DNA from 2 places in the Dactylosporangium sp. NPDC051484 genome. Region 2 is predicted to be linked to the other one. Evidence: riboswitches for the same ligand, from Rfam matches in the RefSeq annotation. Region 2 holds a riboswitch; the other holds the start of a gene.
What was found. Region 2 has a riboswitch for glycine ahead of AB0367_RS06290 (L-serine ammonia-lyase). Riboswitches for the same ligand answer to the same signal wherever they lie in the genome.
Positions count from the first base shown of each region.

Region 1 (7,030 bases), on a different contig from region 2:
TTGCCCGGCTTGGCGTAGCCGAGCAACGCGTTGAGGTTGGCGCCGTCGACGTAGACCTGCCCGCCGGCCTCGTGCACCTTCGCGCACAGGTCGGCGATGCCGGTCTCGTACACGCCGTGCGTCGACGGATACGTCACCATGATCGCGGCGAGCCGCTCGCCGTGCTGCACGATCTTCTTGTCCAGGTCGCCCAGGTCGACGTTGCCGAGCTCGTCACAGGCGACGACGGCGACCCGCATGCCCGCCATCACCGCACTTGCGGCGTTGGTGCCGTGCGCGCTGGACGGGATCAGGCACACGTCCCGCCCGGTGTCGCCGCGCTCCAGGTGATACGCCCGGATCGCCAGCAGCCCGGCCAGCTCGCCCTGCGATCCGGCGTTGGGCTGCAGGCTCACCGCGTCGTAGCCGGTCACCTCGGCCAGCCAGCGCTCGAGGTCGCCGATCAGCCGGCGATACCCCTGGGTCTGCGACGCCGGCGCGAACGGGTGCAGGCCGGCGAACTCGGGCCAGGTGATCGGCTCCATCTCGGCCGTCGCGTTGAGCTTCATCGTGCACGACCCCAGCGGGATCATGCCCCGGTCGAGCGCGTAGTCCTTGTCGGAGAGCCTGCGCAGGTATCGCAGCATCGCCGTCTCCGACCGGTGGCTTGCGAACACCGGGTGGGTCAGGTACTCCGACGCGCGGCGCAGCCCGGCCGGCACCGCGCCGGTGCCGTCCAGCCCGGTCACGTCGACGTCTGCCAGCCCGAACGCGGCGAGCACGTCGCGCAGCTGCTCGAACGTGGTGGTCTCGTCGCAGGCGATGCTCACCCGGTCGGCGTCGACGTGGCGCAGGTTGATCCCCCGCGCGGCGGCGGCCTCGACGACCGAGGCCGCCCGGCCCGGCACGACGGCGGTGACGGTGTCGAAGAACGCGAGATGCTCGGTGGTGACCCCGCCCGCGCGCAGCCCCGCGGCGAGCCGGGCGGCCGCGTCGTGGGTGTGCGCGGCGATCGCGCGCAGCCCGTCCGGGCCGTGGTACACCGCGTACATGCTCGCGGTCACCGCGAGCAGCACCTGCGCGGTGCAGATGTTGCTGGTCGCCTTCTCCCGGCGGATGTGCTGCTCGCGGGTCTGCAGGGCGAGCCGGTAGGCGGGCGCGCCGCCGGCGTCCTTCGACACGCCGACGAGCCGGCCGGGCAGCGTGCGCTCCAGGCCCTGACGGACCGAGATGTAGCCGGCGTGCGGGCCGCCGAAGCCCATCGGCACGCCGAAGCGCTGGGCGCTGCCGACGGCGACGTCGGCGCCGATCGCACCGGGCTCGCGCAGCAGGCACAGCGCCAGCAGGTCGGCGGCGACGGTGACGATCGCGCCCCGCTCGTGGGCCAGCTCGACGAGGGCCTCGTGGTTGCGGACCGCGCCGGAGGCGCCCGGATACTGCAGGTGCAGCCCGAAGAACTCGGCCGGCAGCTCCTGCGCCGCGAGGTCGACGACGCGCACCTCGATGCCGATCGGCTCGGCCCGGGTCCGGATCACGGCGAGGGTCTGCGGCAGCACGTCGGCGTCCACGACGTACACCTCGGAGGAGACCTTGGACGAGCGGCGGGCGAGGGTCATCGCCTCGGCCGCGGCGGTGGCCTCGTCCAGCAGCGACGCCCCGGCGACCGGCAGCCCGGTCAGGTCGGCCACGACCGTCTGGAAGTTGAGCAGCGCCTCGAGCCGCCCCTGGCTGATCTCGGGCTGGTACGGCGTGTAGGCCGTGTACCACGAGGGGTCCTCGAGCACATTGCGCAGGATCACGGGCGGTGTGTGCGTGCCGTAGTAGCCCAGGCCGATCATCGACACGAGCGGCCGGTTGGCCGAGGCGAGCGCGCGCAGTTCCGCGAGCACCTGCGCCTCCGACGCCGCCGGCGGCAGCTCGAGCGGCTCGCGCCAGCGGATCGAGCCGGGGATCGCGGCGGTCATGAGCTCCTCGACCGACTCGTATCCGACGGCCTTGAGCATGCGGGCGTGGTCGTCGACGGACGGACCGATGTGCCGCGCGGCGAAACTCGTCATAGCAACACTCTCTGGGTCTCGCGGGACAGGGGCGATGCGATGCGCTCCTCCCCCTCTGTCGCAGACTCCAGAGGTGCCAACCCGTCGCGGTCCTTTTGCCTGAGAGGTTCCGGGGAGGATTTGCCCCTTCGGCGCCGCCGTCCGTTGCCAACGGCGGTCTCTCCCACGCGGGTATTGCCGGCTCGCCTACCCTACCTCCTGTGCAGGACCTGACCAGCGTGGCGTCGCACACGATCTATTCCGCGATCGTCGGCTCCCGCGCCTACGGCCTCGACGGACCGGACTCCGACACCGACCGCCGCGGCGTCTTCCAGGCGCCGACGCCACTGTTCTGGCGCCTGGACAAGCCGCCGGCACACCTGGAGGGCCCGCTGCCGGAGCAGTTCTCGTGGGAGGTCGAGCGCGCCTGCACGCTCGCGCTGGCCGCCAACCCGACGGTCTGGGAGTGCCTGTCGTCCCCGCTCGTCGAGCGGGTCACCGACGCCGGCCGGGCCCTGCTCGGCCTGCGCCCGGCGTTCCTGTCGCGCCGGGCCGCCCGCACCTACGGCGACTACGCCCGCGACCAGCTGGCCAAGCTCACCTCGGCCCGGGCGAAGACCGGCGAGGTGCGCTGGAAGCAGGCGATGCACATGGCCCGCCTGCTGCGCGCCGGCGCCCATGTGCTGCGCACCGGCGAGGTCCTGGTCGACGTCCGCGCCGCCCGCGACGAGCTGCTCGCCATCCGCCGCGGCGAACTCACCTGGGAGGCGTTCGAGGCCCTGGCCGCCTCGCTGTCCGCCGCGCTGCGGCGCGCGGAGAGCGCCTCCACCCTGCCGGAGGAGCCGGACCGCGCGGCGGTCGAGAAGTTCCTGGTGGAGCTAAGGGCCCACACATCGGTCCCAGCGTCGGTACCGCACGTGCCCGCCCCGCCGCCGCTGCCGGTCCTCGACGACGTGCCACCGTGGGCGGGCGACGTGGCCGACGAACACCGTTACCCGCTCGTCTTCGCCACGGTGAGCGGCGCCCACCTCTACGGCTTCGCGTCCGTCGACTCGGACCTCGACCTGCGCGCCTGCCACGTCCTGCCCCTCGACGAGGTGGTGGGCCTGACGACGGGCCCGCAGACGGTCCAGTCGAGCGGCGTCCGCGAGGGCATGGAGCTCGACGTCGTCAGCCAGGAGCTCGCCAAGTTCGCCCGGCTGCTGCTCAAGCCCAACGGCTACGTCCTGGAGCAGCTGCTCTCGCCCCTGCTGGTGCGCACCTCCGCGCTGCACGAGGAGCTCAAGGCCCTCGCGCCGCACTGTCTGACCCCCGAGCACGCCCGGCACTACCTGGGCTTCGCCGCGGGCCAGTGGCAGCTGTACCTCAACACCGGCGAGCTGAAACCGGCCCTCTACACCCTGCGCGTGCTGCACACCGGCATCCACCTGATGCGCACCGGCGAGGTGGAGGCGGACCTGCGGGTGCTCAACACCCTCCCGTACGTGCCCGGCCTGATCGAGGCCAAGCGGGCCGGCGAGCACCGCGCCCTGCCGCCGGACCTGGTCGACCAGCGGACCCTGGCGGCCGACGTGGCGCGGCTGAGCGCCGAGCTGGAGGCCGCCCGCGACGCCTCGAAGCTGCCGGACACCCCGTCCGCCGGCCCGGCCCTCAACGACCTCGTCATCCGCACCCGCCTGCATCGCTGAAGCCTCACCCACGTCGCCGCGCCCGCCGGTGCCCGGATACGGTCGTCCTGTGCGGGAACGCGGCGAGGGCGGCGGTCGCCTGGGTGCCGGCGACCACGCGATCGTGCTCATCACCGGTATCCAGGCCGCGGGCAAGTCCACGGTCGCCCAGGCCCTGGCCGAACGCCTCCCCCGCTCCGTACACGTGCGCGGCGACGTGTTCCGCCGCATGGTGGTGCGTGGCCGCGCCGAGATGACCCCGGACGCCACCGAAGAGGCCGAACGCCAGCTCCGCCTGCGCTACCGCCTGACCGCGCAGGTCGCCGACGCCTACTTCGAGGCGGGCTTCACCGTCGTGGCCCAGGACGTCGTCCTCGGCCCCGACCTGACCGAGCTGACCGCGTCGATCCGCAACCGCCCCCTGCTCGTGGTCGTGCTCGCCCCCTCCCCGGCCGCGGTCGCCGCCCGCGAGTCCGAGCGCGCGAAGACCGCCTACACCGGCTGGACCGTGGAGGCTCTGGACGCCGGTCTGCGGCACCGGACCCCGCGGATCGGCCTGTGGCTGGACACCTCGGACCAGACCCCCACCGAGACGGTCGACGAGATCCTCACCCGAGCCTGGACGGAGGCGGCGATTTGAGCCCGACCGGCAGCGGCCACGACACCGGCGGTACGAGCGGGACCAACAGCACCGACCGCCCCGCGTCGTCCGCCGCCGCGCCGTCCGGATCCCGCGCGGCCGCCATCACCGCGTTTCACGCCGGCCTACACGGGCCGACGTGGCGGATCGCGGGCTGGGGCAGCGCCGACCTGCAGCGCGTGCGTTTCGAGGCCCTGCTGCGCGCGGCCGGCTACCGCGGCGGCTCAGTCCTCGACTGGGGCTGCGGCCCCGGCGACCTCTACTTCCACCTGTGCTCCGTGCACCTCCCCATGGACCTCCCCGTCGACTACACCGGCGTGGACCTCGAACCGCGCATGGTCGAGCTGGCCACGTCCCGCGGCGTCCCGAACGTCGCCCTGCTGCCCCCGGGCCGGATCCCACAGACCCCCCGGGGCCGCTACGACTACGTCTTCGCGAGCGGCATCTTCCAGTTCCCGGACCCGGAGGACCCCCTCTACTACCTCACCATCTTAGAACAGATGTACGACATTTCCCGGCGGGCGGTGGCCGTGAACTTCCTCAGCGCACAGCGCCCCGAGGCCGCCAGGGCACCGGACGAGCTCTACGTGGACCCGGTGGTGGCGGCCCGCTTCGCCGCCGCGCTGACCGACCGCTGGGTCCTCGACCACGGCTACCACCCGCAGGCGGGCGACTTCACGCTCGCCCTGCTCAAGTAGCACTCGGCAGCCGCGCCGCCACCAGGTCACCCGTGCGGGCTGTTAGCATTCCCGGCGTGGCAGACCGGCAGGGTCTCGGGCCGGTGCTCACCGTCCCGAACCTCATCAGCTTGATGCGCCTGCTCGGCGTGCCATTGTTCCTGTACCTGTTCCTCGCCACCGACGCGACGGGCTGGGCGATCACCGTGCTCGCCGTCGGCGGGCTGAGCGACTGGGTGGACGGGTTCGCGGCGCGGCGGCTCAAGCAGGTCAGCCGGCTGGGTGAGCTGCTCGACCCGCTCGCCGACCGGCTCTACATCCTGGCGACGCTGTTCGCGCTGACGTTCGAGCACGTCGTGCCGTGGTGGTTCACGATCGCGCTGCTCGCGCGCGAGGCCGTGATGGTGCTGTGCCTGGTCGTGCTGCGGCTGCTCGGCCACGGGCCGCCGCCGGTGCACTACGTGGGCAAGACCGCCACCGCGATCCTGCTCATGGGCTTCCCGATGATGCTGCTGGCGCACTTCAGCGAGGCGGCGCGATCGTGGGCGCTGCCCAGCGGCTGGGCCCTGCTGTGGTGGGGCATCGTGCTGTACTGGGTCGCCGCGGTCTTCTACTTCATCCAGGCGGCCGTCCACGTGCGCGCCGGACGCGCCACGGCCGCCGGGGTGCCGTGACCGGTCCGCGGCGAAGCGGCACCCAGCATCGAGCAGCCGACGAGCGAAGCGAGGAGGGCGCGTGACCTCGCCCCGCCGCGACGATCTGCTCGGCGAGCTGTTCCGCAACCCGCTCGACCCCGGGTACACGGCCGCGGCCGCCCGCCGCGGGGACGCCGCGCCGCCGCGGTCCGGGCGCTGGCTGACGGCCGCGGCGATGCTCGCCATCGGCTTGCTGCTCGCCGTCGCCTATCACCAGGTGGTCGCCGCCGCGCCGGGCACCACGAAGGCCCGCGAAGACCTGGCGGCCGACGTCCGCTCGCGCCAGCGCACCGCCGACGAGTTGCAGCGGCGCGCCGCGGAGCTACGCGCCCAGGTCGACCAGGCCCGCGACGACGCGCTCGCCGGCGGCGACAACGCGTCGCGGCTGCGCGACCTCGCGGCCGGGACCGGCACGAGCAAGGTCACCGGCGACGGGGTCGCGGTGCGTGTCGTCGACGCGCCGGCGCAGGTCGACCCGGTGACCGGCCGTACCTCCGAGGAGAACCTCGGCCTGGTGCTCGACCGCGACCTGCAGGACATCACCAACGGGCTGTGGCAAAGTGGCGCCGAGGCGATCGCCGTGAACGGGCAGCGCCTGACGGCGACGAGCACGATCCGGACCGCCGGCGGCGTGATCCTGGTCGACTTCCGGCCGGTGACCAGCCCCTACGAGGTCACCGCGATCGGGCCGCCGGACATCACCGACACCTTCGGCCGGTCCGTCACCGCCAAGCGCTTCAAGCGCTACGTCGACGAGTACCGGATGCAGTTCAGCGTGAAGAAGCGCACGAAGCTGACCCTCCCCGCGGCCGACGAGCCGCCGCTGCGTTACGCCAGAACCCCCTCGCCCTCTCCCTCTGGAGGTCCCTCGCGATGATCGCCGTGATCGCCCTGGCCATCGGGGTCGCAGCCGGCATCTTCCTCGAACCGACCGTGCCACCGGGGCTGGCGCCGTACCTGCCGATCGCCGTGGTCGCGGCGCTCGACGCGATGTTCGGCGGGGTCCGGGCCAAGCTCGACGGGATCTTCGACGACAAGCAGTTCGTCGTGTCGTTCGTGTCCAACGTGCTGGTGGCCGGGCTCATCGTGTACCTCGGCGACAAGCTCGGGGTCGGCGGGCAGCTCTCCACGGGGGTGGTGGTCGTGCTCGGCGTGCGGATCTTCGGCAACGTGGCGGCGATCCGGCGTCACCTGTTCCGGGCCTGAGGCGGGAAGAGCCGCAACGGTGAAGAAACCGGCCAACCTCGTCATCGCCGTCCTGGTCGCGCTGCTCGGCTTCGCCGTGGCGGTGCAGTTCAAGGCGGGCGGCTCCGACGCCGCGCTGTCCTCCGCCCGG
Region 1 is NZ_JBFAZX010000007.1:44,105-51,134, reverse strand. It holds gene gcvP (aminomethyl-transferring glycine dehydrogenase) at 1-2,036, opposite strand, end outside; glycine riboswitch at 2,114-2,212, opposite strand; partial or broken gene AB0367_RS15035 (nucleotidyltransferase domain-containing protein) at 2,246-2,899, shown strand; gene AB0367_RS15030 (nucleotidyltransferase domain-containing protein) at 2,951-3,703, shown strand; gene AB0367_RS15025 (AAA family ATPase) at 3,753-4,322, shown strand; gene AB0367_RS15020 (class I SAM-dependent methyltransferase) at 4,319-5,020, shown strand; gene AB0367_RS15015 (CDP-alcohol phosphatidyltransferase family protein) at 5,077-5,673, shown strand; gene AB0367_RS15010 (DUF881 domain-containing protein) at 5,735-6,571, shown strand; gene AB0367_RS15005 (small basic family protein) at 6,568-6,900, shown strand; gene AB0367_RS15000 (DUF881 domain-containing protein) at 6,920-7,030, shown strand, end outside.
Region 1: another riboswitch for glycine. It lies ahead of gcvP (aminomethyl-transferring glycine dehydrogenase); the one in region 2 lies ahead of AB0367_RS06290 (L-serine ammonia-lyase).

Region 2 (7,030 bases):
GTGCAGGGCGAGGCGGGCGGCATTGACCGCTTTGACGGAGGCGATCGCGTTGCGTTCGATGCAGGGGATCTGCACGAGGCCGCCGATCGGGTCGCAGGTGAGGCCGAGGTTGTGTTCGATGCCGACCTCCGCGGCGTTCTCGACCTGCTCCGGGCTGCCACCGGTCACCTCGCACAGCCCGGCGGCCGCCATCGCGCAGGCGGACCCGACCTCGCCCTGGCAGCCGACCTCGGCGCCGGAGATGGAGGCATTCTCCTTGATGATGATGCCGATGGCGGCGGCCGTGAGCAGGAACCGCACGATGCCGTCGTCGCTTGCGCCGGCCACGAAACGTACGTAGTAGTGCAGCACCGCGGGGATGATGCCCGCGGCGCCATTGGTCGGCGCGGTGACGATGCGGCCGCCCGCGGCGTTCTCCTCGTTGACGGCCAGCGCGTAGAGGTTGATCCAGTCGACGGCACGCAGCGGGTCGGTCGAATCGTGGCCCGTCGAGAGTTTGGTGAAGAGGCCGGGTGCGCGGCGCGGCACCTTCAGGCCTCCGGGCAGCACTCCGCTGCGGTGACAGCCGCGCTCGACGCACTCGGCCATGGCCTGCCAGAGGGACAGCAATCCGGCCCGGATCTGCTCCGTCGTTCGCCACGCACGCTCGTTGGCGAGCATGATCTCCGAAATCGGCAGGCCGGTCTCATGGCAGTGGGCGAGCAACTCGGCGGCCGTGGTGAACGGGTAGCGCACGACGGTGTCGTCCGGCACCAGGGCGATCGTGCCGTCCGCGGCGGCGTCGACGACGAAGCCTCCGCCGATCGAGTAGAACGTTCGCTGGTCGAGGATCGTGCCGTCATCCGCGTAGGCGGTGAAGGACATGCCGTTGGGGTGGGCGGGTAGCGTCCGCCTGCGGTGCAGGGTGATGTCGCGGTCGGGCTCGAAGGCGATGACGTGGCCGCCGGGCAGGGTCAGCGTGTGCCGCCTGGTGATGGTCTCCACGCGCTCGTCGATGTGATCGATGTCGACGGTTGCCGGGTCATCGCCTTCCAGGCCGAGGATGACGGCCTTCGGCGTTCCGTGCCCGCGACCGGTCGCGGCGAGCGATCCGTACAGATCGGCCCGCACGCGGTGCACGAGGGGCGTGCGCTGATCGCGGACCAGCGTGTCGGCGAAGATCTTCGCCGCGCGCATGGGTCCGACCGTGTGCGAGCTGGACGGACCGATGCCGACCGAGTACAGGTCGAAGGCGCTCAACGCCATGGCTGTTCCTCGGCTGAGCGTCGGCCGTCCGTGACGCTCATCAAGATCTTGTCGATGTTGCAGGGCACGACGGGAGGCTCCTCTCGACCCAGACCGAGGTCTGGGACAGGTCTGCCTCCCCGCTCTGTCATCTTTGCCTGAGAGCCTCACCGCCGGCTGGGACGGTTTACACCTTCGGCGCGGGAAGCTCCCGACTTTCCAGAGTCGCCTGTCCGAGCGGTAACTTGGGCCTGAGAGATTCTGGGGAGAAGTTGCTCCTACGGCGGCCGGCGTCAGCGACGTCGGCACTCTCCCGCCCGGCATAAACGGCGAATATTCACATGTGGCCCGAAGGATAGCGGCTCGGCGGGCACCTGTCCACCCGGTCACGGGCAGCTCGAGCAGGTCGGTCGTGGTCGCGACCGCGTAGAGCGGCGTCCGGCTACCGCGAGAGAGGGTCGGACAGCAGGGCCTCGAACGCCAGCTCGGCCGCGCCGACCAGCGGGGCGTCGTCGCCGAGCTGCGGGGTGCGCAGGCCGACGTGGTCCCGGCACGCCGGCAGGGCCATGGCGGAGAGGCGCTGGCGCACGTGGTCGGCGCCGGTGAGGTACAACTCCCGCAGCGTGCCGCCGAAGACCACGACCGTGGGGTTGAAGATGTTGACCAGGTTGGCCACGCCGAAGCCGAGCCAGTCGGCGGCGTGTACGACCGCGGCGAGGGCGTCCGGGTCGCCCTCGCGGGCGGCGCTCACGGCGCCAGTGACGGCGGCGCCGGCAGTTGGTACGGTGCGGCCGGCGAGGTGCAGCAGCGCCCGCTCGCCGATCTCGGTCTCCCAGCAGCCGCGCGAGCCGCAGCCGCACAGCCGGCCGGCCGGGTTGACGACCATGTGGCCGACCTGGCCGCTGTGGCTGCCGTAGCCGGTGATGCGCCGGCCGCCGGCGATGATGCCCGCGCTGATGCCGGCGTCGCCGTGCAGGTAGATGACGTTGGCGACGCCGGCCGCGGCGCCGCGGGTGTGCTCGGCGAGGGCGGCCAGGTCGGCGATGCCGCCCAGGATCGGCGGGCGGCGACCGCCCGGGCGCGGGTCCAGGCGGTGATCGTCGAGCGCGGCGGCGAGCGCCGGTTCGATCGTTTCGTCCGCCCAGCCGAGGTGGTGGCGCACGGAACCGGAGACGGCGACGCCGTAGCCGACGAACACGCCGTCGGCGGGGGCGGTGCGCCGCATGTCGGCGATGAGGGCGGCCAGGCCGGCGACGGTCGGGCCGGCGTCGGTGCCGGGCGGGCGGAGGGCGGCGCGGCCGTCGAGGACCTTGCCGCCGAGGCCGACGCGTGCGGCGCGGAGGCGGTCGAGCTCGATGCTCAGCGCGTATCCGTAGACGCGCGACGACCGGGGGCGCACGACGATGGAGGGTCGGCCGGCGCGGCCCGTCTCCTGCGGTACACCCTCGTCGATGAGGCCCGCGGTGGCCAGATCGGCCGTCAGGGCGCCGATGGTACTGCGGTTGAGGCCGAGCTGGCTGGTCAGCTCGGCGCGGGACGTCGCGCCGCGGACGTGGACATAGCGCAGCAGGGCCCCCAGGTTCTGCCTGCGTACGGACTCCTGCGGGCTGGTGGACACGCGCGGTCCCTTCGCCTCGAAACGATCGTGGGCCCCCGGAAAGCAGCTCCGGGGACCCACGACGTCGGTGCCGGTGTGTTACTTGGTGAGCGGGGCGAGCTTCGGGTCGTTGGCGTAGGCCTCGGCCGCGTTCGCCTTGGTCACGATGGCCGGAGCCAGCAGGTACGACGGGACGATCTTGGCCTGGTTGTCGTACGACTTGGTGTCGTTGATCTCCGGCTCGTTGCCGGCCTGCAGCGCCTGCACCATCTTGATGGTCTCGGCCACCAGCTTGCGGGTGTCCTTGTTGATGGTCGAGTACTGCTCGCCGGCCACGATCGACTTGACCGACTCAACCTCGGAGTCCTGGCCGGTGACGACCGGGACCGGCTTGCCGGCGGCCTTCACCGAGGTGATGATCGCGCGGGCCAGGGTGTCGTTCGGGGACAGCACGCCGTCCAGCGTCTTGCCGCCGCTGTAGGTCGAGGTCAGCAGGGCGTCCATGCGCTGCTGCGCGCCCTCGGCCTTCCAGCCCTGGATCGCGGTCTGCTTGACGTCCTTCTGGCCCGAGCCGACGATGATGTCGCCCTTGTCGATGGCCGGCTGGAGCACGTCCAGCGCGCCCTTGAAGAAGACGCCGGCGTTGTTGTCGTCCGGCGAGCCGGAGAACAGCTCGATGGTCCACGGGCCGGTCGGCTTCTTGGCCTTCAGGCCGTCCAGCAGGGCCTGGCCCTGCAGCTGGCCGACCTTGAAGTTGTCGAACGCGACGTAGTAGTCGAGGTCCTTGGTACCGGTGATGAGCCGGTCGTAGGCGATGACCACCGCGCCGGCGTCCTTGGCCTGCTTGACCTGGGTGCCCAGCTGCGCGGCGTCGGTCGCGCCGATGACGATGACCTTCGCGCCCTTGGTGATCATGGACGAGATCTGCGCCTGCTGGTCCGCGACCGTGGTCGAGGCGCCGGCGTACTGCACGTCGGACTTGAACCCGGCGTCCTTGAGGCCGTTGGTGAACAGGTCACCGGCGAGGACCCAGTTCTCCGAGGTCTTCGACGGCAGGGCGACGCCGATGAGCGCGTCCTTGGCGAAGCCCTTGGCGGGCGCGCCGGCCGACGGGTTGCTGGAGGCGTCGCGGTCGCTGCCACCGCACGCGGCGGTGCTCAGCGCCACCAGCGCGACAGCGCTGACCGCGAGGCTCCGGGTGAGGAACTTGCGCATGGCTGGGAAAGCCCTTTCTTTCAGGATGTTACGGGGAATAAGGGGGCGTCTGCCGCGGTAGCGGCGGGGTGGATCAGCCGGCGACCGGGGTCTTGATCGATTCCTGTCCGGCTTGGTTTCCTGCGTCCGGCGGGGTGGGTTCCTGCCGGCGGAAGGGCCTCGTTATCGATCCGATGATCGAGAAGCGACCCTGGCTCTTGTTGTAGACGTCCAGCGCGACGGCGGCGAGGAGGAAGAAGCCCTTGACGATCTGCTGGGTGTCGGTGCCGATGCCCTTGAGCTGCAGGCCGTTGTTGAGCACGGCCATGACCAGGCCACCGACGATGGCGCCGGACACCGTGCCGATGCCGCCGGAGACCGCGGCGCCACCGACGAACACGGCCGCGATCGCGTCGAGCTCCCAGCTCAGGCCGTCCTGCGGGCCGGAGGCGCCGGAGCGGGCCACGAAGATCATGCCGGCCAGTGCGGCCAGGATCGACATGTTCATCATGACGAGGAAGTTGACCCGCCGCAGCTTCACACCGGAGAGCTCCGCGGCGCGGGCGTTGCCGCCGACCGCGTAGATGTGCCGGCCACCCGCGGTGTTGCGGGTGTAGAAGGAGTACAGGATGACCAGCACGGCCAGGATGCAGCCCGAGATCGGGAAGCTGGTGCCGACGCGGCCACCGGCGAAGCGCAGCGTGGCGAAGACGATGACGGCGAGCATGATGACCAGGCGCAGCGCGGCGATCCAGACCGGGGCCGGCTCCGCGCCCATGTCGCGGCGGGTCTTGCGGGCCCGCAGCTCACGCCAGATCACGGCGAGACAGGCGACCACTCCGAGCAGCAACGTGGAGTTGTTGTAGCCGGTGTTCGGGCCCCACTCGCTGAGGTAGCCCGCGCCGATGTTCTTGAAGCCCTCGGGCACCGGGATGGTCTCGGCGTCGCCGATGAACTGGTTGCCGCCTCGGAAGAGCAGCATGCCCGCCAGGGTGACGATGAACGCCGGGACCCCGATGTAGGCGACCCAGAAGCCCTGCCAGGCACCGATGATCGCGCCGACGACCAGGCCGACCAGGATGCCGACCTCCCAGGGGAGGTCCCAATCCCGCATCGTCTTGGCGACGATGATGCCCGTGAACGCGGCGACCGAACCGACGGAGAGGTCGATGTGGCCGGCCACGATGACCATCAGCATGCCGATCGACAGCACTGAGATGTAGGCGTACTGCTGGGTCAGGGCGATCAGGTTGGTCGAATTGAGCGTCAGCCCGTCGGTCCACACTTGGAAGAAGATGATGATCGCCACGAGCGTGAAGATCATGCTGAACTGGCGGGCGTTGGAGGTGGTGCCCCCAAAGAGGTTCTTCTGCAAGTCTTTGATTCGGCTCATCGCGTCAGCATCTTCTTCGTAGAGGTCATCTGCTTCATGAGGAGTTCCGGGTTGGCCTCCGCGCGCGGGACCTCACCGGTGATGTTGCCTTCGAACACCGTGTAGATGCGATCGCACAGGCCCAGCAGCTCGGGCAGCTCCGAGGAGATGACGATGACGCCCTTACCCTGGTCGGCGAGCCGCTGGATGATGCCGTAGATCTCGTACTTCGCGCCGACGTCGATGCCGCGCGTCGGCTCATCGAGGATCAGCAGGTCAGGGTCGGTGAACATCCACTTGGCCAGGACGACCTTCTGCTGGTTGCCGCCGGAGAGCTTGTTGACGCCCTCGTCGACGGTCGGCGCCTTCACCCGCAGCATCTGCCGGTATTCCTCGGCGACCTTGTGCTCGGCGACCTTGTCGATGACACCGCGCCGGGTGATCTTCGACAGCTTGGCGGCCACCATCGAGGTTTTGATGTCGTCGAGCAGGTTGAGCCCGATCGACTTGCGGTCCTCGCTGACATACGCCAGACCGTGCTTGATGGCGTCCGCGACCGACTTGAGCTGGATCTCCTGGCCGTCCTTGAAGATCTGGCCGGACTGCCACACGCCGTAGGAGCGGCCGAAGAGGCTCATCGCCAGCTCGGTGCGCCCGGCGCCCATCAGGCCGGCGAAGCCGACGATCTCGCCCCGGCGGACGTTGAAGCTCGAGTTCTTGCAGACCAGGCGCTCCGCCGAGATCGGGTGGCGGACCGTCCAGTCGCGCACCTCGAAGAAGACCTCGCCGATGTGCGGGGTGTGGTCGGGGAAGCGGCTCTCCAGGTCGCGGCCGACCATGCCGCGCACGATCCGGTCCTCGTTGACGCCCTCGGCGCCGACCTCGAGGGTCTCCACCGTCTTGCCGTCGCGCAGGATCGTGATCGAGTCGGCGATCGCCTCGATCTCGTTGAGCTTGTGCGAGATCATGATCGACGTGATGCCCTGCCGCTTGAACTCGCGCAGCAGTTCGAGCAGATGCTTGGAGTCGTTCTCATTGAGCGCGGCGGTCGGCTCGTCGAGGATGAGCAGCTTCACGTCCTTGGCGAACGCCTTGGCGATCTCCACCAGCTGCTGCTTACCGACGCCGATGTCCTTGATCAGGGTGTCGGGGTCGTCACGCAGGCCGACCTTCGCGAGCAGCTCGTTGGCCGTGCGGTTGGCGCCCTTCCAGTCATAGGCACCGTTGCGCCTCGGCTCGTTGCCCATGAAGAGGTTCTCGGTGATGGACATGTGCGGCACCAGGGCGAGCTCCTGGTGGATGATCACGATGCCGGCCTTCTCGCTGGCCCGGATGTCGCCGAAGCGGCTCTCCGTGCCACGGTAGAAGATCTGGCCACTGTACGACCCGTATGGGTAGACGCCGCTGAGGACCTTCATCAGCGTCGACTTGCCTGCGCCGTTCTCGCCGCAGATCGCGTGGATCTCGCCCTCGCGGACCACCAGGTTGACGTCGCTGAGCGCCTTGACGCCCGGAAACTCCTTGGTGATCGACCGCATCTCAAGCAGGATCGGTGCGGTGCTCATGAAGCGAGCCGCCTTGTCACCGACATCACGTTGCCTCCGGGGGAGCCTTGCCGTCAGCCAGTTTGTTGTGACGACCAA
Region 2 is NZ_JBFAZX010000002.1:526,572-533,601, reverse strand. It holds gene AB0367_RS06290 (L-serine ammonia-lyase) at 1-1,245, opposite strand, end outside; glycine riboswitch at 1,360-1,452, opposite strand; glycine riboswitch at 1,453-1,550, opposite strand; gene AB0367_RS06285 (ROK family protein) at 1,667-2,842, opposite strand; gene AB0367_RS06280 (sugar-binding protein) at 2,921-4,036, opposite strand; gene mmsB (multiple monosaccharide ABC transporter permease) at 4,110-5,408, opposite strand; gene mmsA (multiple monosaccharide ABC transporter ATP-binding protein) at 5,405-6,952, opposite strand.